Paraglaciecola sp. L3A3: one gene and its partner. The protein of the gene in region 2 binds, or shares a complex with, the protein of the main gene of each other region. Links are inferred from orthologs where the notes say so. Each region holds a gene or a part of one and is shown on either strand. Other genes may lie near its edges.

The links.
Region 1: the proteins of GQR87_RS20950 (region 2) and dsbC are in contact, whole or in part, in a crystal structure (PDB 1JZD), measured with the Escherichia coli proteins. The link is inferred for Paraglaciecola sp. L3A3 from one-to-one orthologs.

The regions. Positions count from the first base shown.
Region 1 is NZ_CP047023.1:4,078,667-4,081,742, forward strand. Bases 189-2,929 are described here. They hold dsbC (bifunctional protein-disulfide isomerase/oxidoreductase DsbC), read right to left. Parts: upstream 2,064-2,929; coding sequence 1,314-2,063; downstream 189-1,313. Other genes in these bases: recJ (single-stranded-DNA-specific exonuclease RecJ), read right to left, coding at 189-1,244; GQR87_RS16985 (FAD:protein FMN transferase), read left to right, coding at 2,368-2,929. Also shown: more of recJ, read right to left, coding at 1-188; more of GQR87_RS16985, read left to right, coding at 2,930-3,076. UniProt on the Escherichia coli protein: Acts as a disulfide isomerase, interacting with incorrectly folded proteins to correct non-native disulfide bonds.
Region 2 is NZ_CP047023.1:5,029,372-5,032,559, reverse strand. The notes cover bases 267-3,119. They hold GQR87_RS20950 (protein-disulfide reductase DsbD), read right to left. Parts: upstream 2,668-3,119; coding sequence 865-2,667; downstream 267-864. Other genes in these bases: GQR87_RS20945 (FxsA family protein), read left to right, coding at 2,981-3,119; upp (uracil phosphoribosyltransferase), read left to right, coding at 267-797. Outside these bases: more of upp, read left to right, coding at 168-266; more of GQR87_RS20945, read left to right, coding at 3,120-3,188. UniProt on the Escherichia coli protein: Required to facilitate the formation of correct disulfide bonds in some periplasmic proteins and for the assembly of the periplasmic c-type cytochromes.

The DNA of each region.
Region 1 (3,076 bases), 950 kb from region 2 along the record:
TAACGGCTATTCAACTCTTCTAATAAATCACGAATATGTAAACCAGGAATAGAACGAGCCGAACCTTTTAAGGTTTCATCATCTTGATGAGCAAACGCAATAGTCGGTCTGTGATATTTATCTTTGATACGCCCAGCCAAAATACCAATCACCCCTTGGTGATAATCAGCTTGGTATAACACCAAGCCATAAGGTAAATTAGCGGATTCAATGTTTAACGAATCAAGAGCCTTTACAGCTTCTTGTTGCATCGAACTTTCAATTTCTCGTCTTTCTCGATTGAGACTATCGAGCTGCACCGCTATCTGTCTGGCTCTGCCTGAGTCATCAGTCAATAAGCATTCTATCCCCAAAGACATATCATCTAAACGCCCAGCAGCATTAAGTCTTGGCCCCACGACAAAACCTAAATCAGAGGCCACCAGACGACTTTTGTCTTTGCCCGCGACTTCTAAAATAGCTTGGATCCCAGGTCGACATTTATCACTACGGATACGCTGTAATCCTTGATGCACTAAGATACGATTATTTTCATCAAGGGGCACCACATCGGCCACTGTGCCTAAAGAGACTAAATCTAAAAGATCAGCTAAGTTAGGCATCGGAATTTGTTTGTTTACAAACCAAGCATTGGCTTTTAATTTGGCTCTTAAAGCCAGCATTAAATAGAATGCCACTCCAACACCGGCTAAATTTTTCGATAAAAAATCACAACCCGGTTGATTAGGATTCACAATAGCATCAGCGTTAGGCAAAGTTTCAGCGGCTAAATGATGATCGGTAATAATTACTGTCATTCCCAAAGCCTTAGCTTTTTCAACACCAGCAAAACAACTAATTCCATTGTCGACAGTCACTAAAACTTCAGACTGTTGTGACGCGGCCACTTCGACAATTTCAGGGCTTAAACCATAACCAAAATCGAATCGGTTAGGCACCAAAAAATCACAATTATTGGCCCCCATACCACGTAACGCCAAAATACTCAGTGCTGTGCTGGTAGCGCCATCAGCATCAAAGTCGCCCACTATCATTATTTTTTTGTTTTCAGCTATGGCTTGACATAATAATTCAACAGCTTGGTCGATGCCGCTCAACAATTGATAATGCAATAATGCTTGGGCACTACGACTCAATTGTTCGGCGTTTTCTACGCCTCTGTCGGCATATATTTGTCTTAATCTTGGGTGAATTGAATGAGGTAGATGGTCGGCATTTTTGTGGATTCTGCGGCTAATTTGCACAGCTGGCATAAAATCATTCCGTATGCATAGAGTGAAGCCGCTTGGACAAACCCAAGCGGACAATAAAAATTACATGATGGCTTTTAACGCTTCTTCTAATTGCTCTGGTGGTTGGTAACCAGGTATAACAGAACCATCAGGCATCACTATATTTGGCGTGCCATTGACGCCCATACTTTGACCAAATGCATATTGCTCAGCCACTTTTGAATCACAATTTTTAGCTGCCACTTGTGAACCTGCTTTAGCGTCATCCATTGCTTTTTGTGGGTTGGCTGCACACCAAACTGAAACCATGTCGTGATAAGACTGCCCACCTAGACCCGCTCGAGGAAAGGCTAAATAACGCACAGTAATACCTAAATCATTATATTCTGCCATTTGATTATGTAATTTACGACAATATCCACAGGTAATATCGGTAAATACATTCACCACATACTTTTCTTTATCTGCTTTATATTCGATCACATTATCTTTAAAGGTTTCTAATCCAGACAAACGAGCGCCAGATAATGCAGCTTCTGTTTCATTACGCATCCCTTCATCAAGATTAAAAATACGTCCTTGCATGAAGTAACTACCATCTTGGCTCACGTAAAATAAACCCTTCTCAGTCATGACTTGTAATAAACCTTGCACTGGTGATTCTGCAACAGAGCTAACATTTAACTGTAACGAACGTCTAATTTTATCCCCTACTTGAGTATAATCTAGCGCTTGATTATTATTTGCCTTAGCCGTTACTGGAGCACTTGTGCTAGCAACCGCAGCAATAGCTCGGTCAAGTGAAATAACAAAAGTAGCGAGGATCAACATACCGACAACACCTATCGATAAGACTTTTACACTGTTCATAATTTTCCTAAATATAAGTCTAATAAGAATAAGACCTTAAACAGGCCAAATAATTTCATGTTCTAACAATAATTAGACATCAGTTTAACGGAATAGCGAGAGTAAACCAAAGGTTTAAAGTTACAGAAAGTAACAGAAGGTTACAACGATCCTAAGGCTGTTATTTGTTTGCCAATTTTTCATCCCTATCTTACATTTCAAAACCAATCGAAAATTTTGATAACTAAGGTTAAGCTATCACCTAACAATCACCTTAGGCCCATGTATGAAACTGTTTATTATATTTTTTGCCTGTTGTTTTATCACTGCATCAGCGCAAGCCGAATGGCACACAGAAAATGCGACTATTATGGGCACCAATATTCATGTAGAAGTATGGGCAGAACAACCTGAATTAGGTACTCATGCTATTCAAACAGTGTTTACAGAAATGCAGCGCATAAATCAATTAATGAGCCCCTATATCGATAGCAGCGAGTTATCAAAAATTAATCGATTAGCCGCACATCAGCCGGTAAAAATATCACAAGAAATGTTCGATTTATTACAACTTTCAGTGGGCCTGTCAGCTGAAACCCAAGGGGCATTTGATATTACCTTCGCCAGTGTAGGATTTTTGTATCACTATCAAAAAAAGCATAAACCCACTCAACAAGATATAGATAAAGCCTTATCAGCAATCAGTTATAAACATATCCAGTTAGATCCAGCAAATACTAGTGTTTACTTCAATCATACTGATGTAAAAATCGATCTAGGGGGGATTGCCAAAGGTCATGTGGTGGACACCAGCATCGAGTTATTAAAAAATCTAGGGATTCAACATGCGTTAGTCACAGCAGGTGGCGATACCAAATTATTAGGGGATAGGCTTGGCCGACCATGGCATGTAGGTATTCGAGATCCACGCAACAAAGAGCGCCAAGCAGTAACGCTTCCTTTAATCAATACCGCCATTTCCACCAGCGGCGATT
Region 2 (3,188 bases):
AGAATTTAACAGCAAAATACTGGTCGAATCAGCGAAGATTACCGCAAAGTTTATAAATATTGTGATTTTGAGTAAAGTAAAATAGTAATTTTATTATCTGATATCTACCTGACAACAAATTTCGATTACACTTGTTAACACTGCAACTAGTTATAATGAGTATTTAGATGACAATTCACGCAATAGAACATCCATTAATTCAGCATAAATTAGCCTTAATGCGCGAGAAAGGGATCAGCAGTAAAGACTTCCGAGAACTTGCCAGCGAAGTGGGCAACTTACTGACTTATGAAGCAACCCGAGATCTTCCTACTGAAACTGTGAAGATTGAAAGTTGGAACGGAAAAATGCTTAACACACAAAAAATAAAGGGCAAAAAGATTACTGTTGTGCCTATTTTGCGTGCTGGCTTGGGTATGTTAGATGGTGTACTCAGATTGATCCCAAACGCAAAAATCAGTGTGGTTGGCTTATATCGAGACGAAGAAACACTGCAACCCGTGGCCTATTTCGATAAAGTAGTAAAAGATACCAAACAGCGTACCGCTTTGATTGTTGACCCTATGTTAGCCACTGGTGGTACGTTGATCGCCACTATAGATTTACTCAAAGAAAAAGGCTGTAAAAAAATTATGGGCTTGTTTTTAGTCGCTGCACCTGAAGGATTAGCCGCTGTGCAAGCCGCGCACCCTGATGTAGATATTTATACCGCAGCTATTGATGAAAAGTTAAATGACAAAGGTTATATCTTGCCTGGTTTAGGCGATGCGGGTGATAAAATATTCGGTACTAAATGATCGCAGCATTTACTAGCGGTAGTGAATAATTAGTACTACCGCTAGTAAAAATCTAAATTTGGGTTATTTAATTTAGAAAGTTATTTACATGCTGGGCAAAAGGTTTTGCTTGCATGTATCCCGTCACCCTTGATGATTGGATTTCTTGGCCATTTAAATCAAAAAACAAAATAGTAGGTAATCCCAAAACAGAAAAGCGCTCTTGGAAGGCCAAATTACTATCGGTATTATCAGTTAAATCAATTTGTAACAGCACTGTATTTTGTAGTGCTTTTACCACTGCAGGATCAGGAAAAGTATATTTTTCAAACTCCTTACAAGCTACACACCAATCAGCATATAAATCGATCATCACAGTTTTACCCTCGGCATTGGCCTCGGCTACTTTTTTCTCGAAGTCTGCTAAGTTGGTCACTTCAACAAAACTGACATGAGTCGAGTCGGCTTTAGATGTTTGGCCATGTTCATTAGTAGCACTAACACTGCTGATAGTTTGATAACCATAACCAGCTGAAGCAAATAAACCTACAAAAATTAATAGTGCTCGTACACCTTTATAAAAAGATGTTTGGCTGCCTTGATTCATTACATAAAAATAACTAAAGGTAGCTAAACCTAAAAGGCTCCAAGCTATATCTGTGGCCATATGGGAAACCAAACGTTCAACAAACATAATGGCCACGGCTAACATCATAAAACCAAAGGTCACTTTAACTATGTTCATCCAATTACCTGCTTTAGGTAATAACTTACCTCCCGTTATACCAAACAGAATGAGCGGGATCCCCATACCTAAACTCAAAGCATACAAAGCAGTGAAGCCTAAAACTAAATCGCCGCTTTGTGCGATAAAAAGTAAAATTCCGGTGAGCGGTGCAGTAGTGCAAGGCGAAGCAACTAAGCCCGAAATCGCCCCCATCACTAATACTCCCAAATAACTACCGCTAGTTTGTTTGTTACTCATAGCGTTTAATTTTTCTTGCCATGAGCTCGGTAATTGTAATTCATAGGCACCAAACATCACTATCGCCAACAAAACAAAAATCACAATTAAACCAATCAAAATAGCCGGGTGTTGCAAACTGGCCTGAAATTGCACGCCTGCCGAAGCCACTATTAGCCCTAGCAGTGAATAAGTTATGGCCATGCCTTGTACGTACACAAAAGACAAAGTAAATGCTCTTGAGGTACTAATCGACTTACCTTGACCAATAACAATGCCCGATAAAATAGGGTACATAGGGAATACACAAGGAGTAAAAGCTAAACCTATGCCTAAGCCTAAAAATAACAATAATGTCCATGGTAAACTTTGTTCACTAGACAGTAGGCTGGCTAACTCAAATTGCTGGGCTTGGGGTGGCTTATCAGTGGGGGCTGTTTCATACGAGTTAGCTGTTTGTCTGGAAGCTGTTGTGGTAACTGGATTGAGAAACACTTCTTTAATGATAGGTTGATAACAAAGACCTGCGTCAGCACAACCTTGGAAACGGATTTTAACTAAACCATTGTCTTGCGCTGAAATAATAGAATATTCAATATCTACTCGCTTACGAAAAATATCTGACAAGCCAAAATATTCATCCTCGATTTGTTCTGCTTTGGGGTATGTCGGCTCAGACAAGTCAGCATTTTTGACCACAGCTTTAAATTGCTTTTTATATAAATAGTAACCATCAGCAATATCCCAACTTAAGGTTAACTTGTCGCCTTCTTGTTTAAAATCAAACTCGAATGCTTGTTCAACTTTTAAAAATTCTGGCTCATCAGAAAATAAATCAGCTAAGGGCTCGTTTGTTTGAGCCAAACTGAAAAATGGCAACAAACAAAAAGCAATAAAGAGGGTAAAAAAATGGCGACTAAATTTCATCTACTGTATTTCTCATATTAGTGTTAGGGACTGTTGGCCTTTGTGTTATAAATTTTGTTCGATCTAAAACGCTATATAAAGCGCAGTATTGATTAACAGACCTAGCTTGTGGCTAAACTTGATTACCCATTTTAAACAGGTAAGCTTAACAAAATATTAAGACCCGTAAACTTCATTCTAACTTTCAACAAGCAGTATGCCATAAGCTTGATTAAATTAGACAAGCCAAGCAACACTCTGTAACAATGCTAACCTTGGTTATTAAAGATTAACGACCAATATCATTACAATACATATTTTATTCGAGGTTTCAGTGGCAAAGTTATTTGTTTTATTCGTGATATTACCCATTCTGGAAATAGCCCTGCTAATCAATGTGAGTGATCAAATTGGTGGTTGGTATACAGTGGCAATTGTCGTGCTTACTGCATTTTTTGGCGCACGCTTAGTCCGCCAGGAAGGTTTAGCTACACTGGCTCAAGCTCAACAAAAAATGCAAGTTGGACAGATGCCAGGACAAG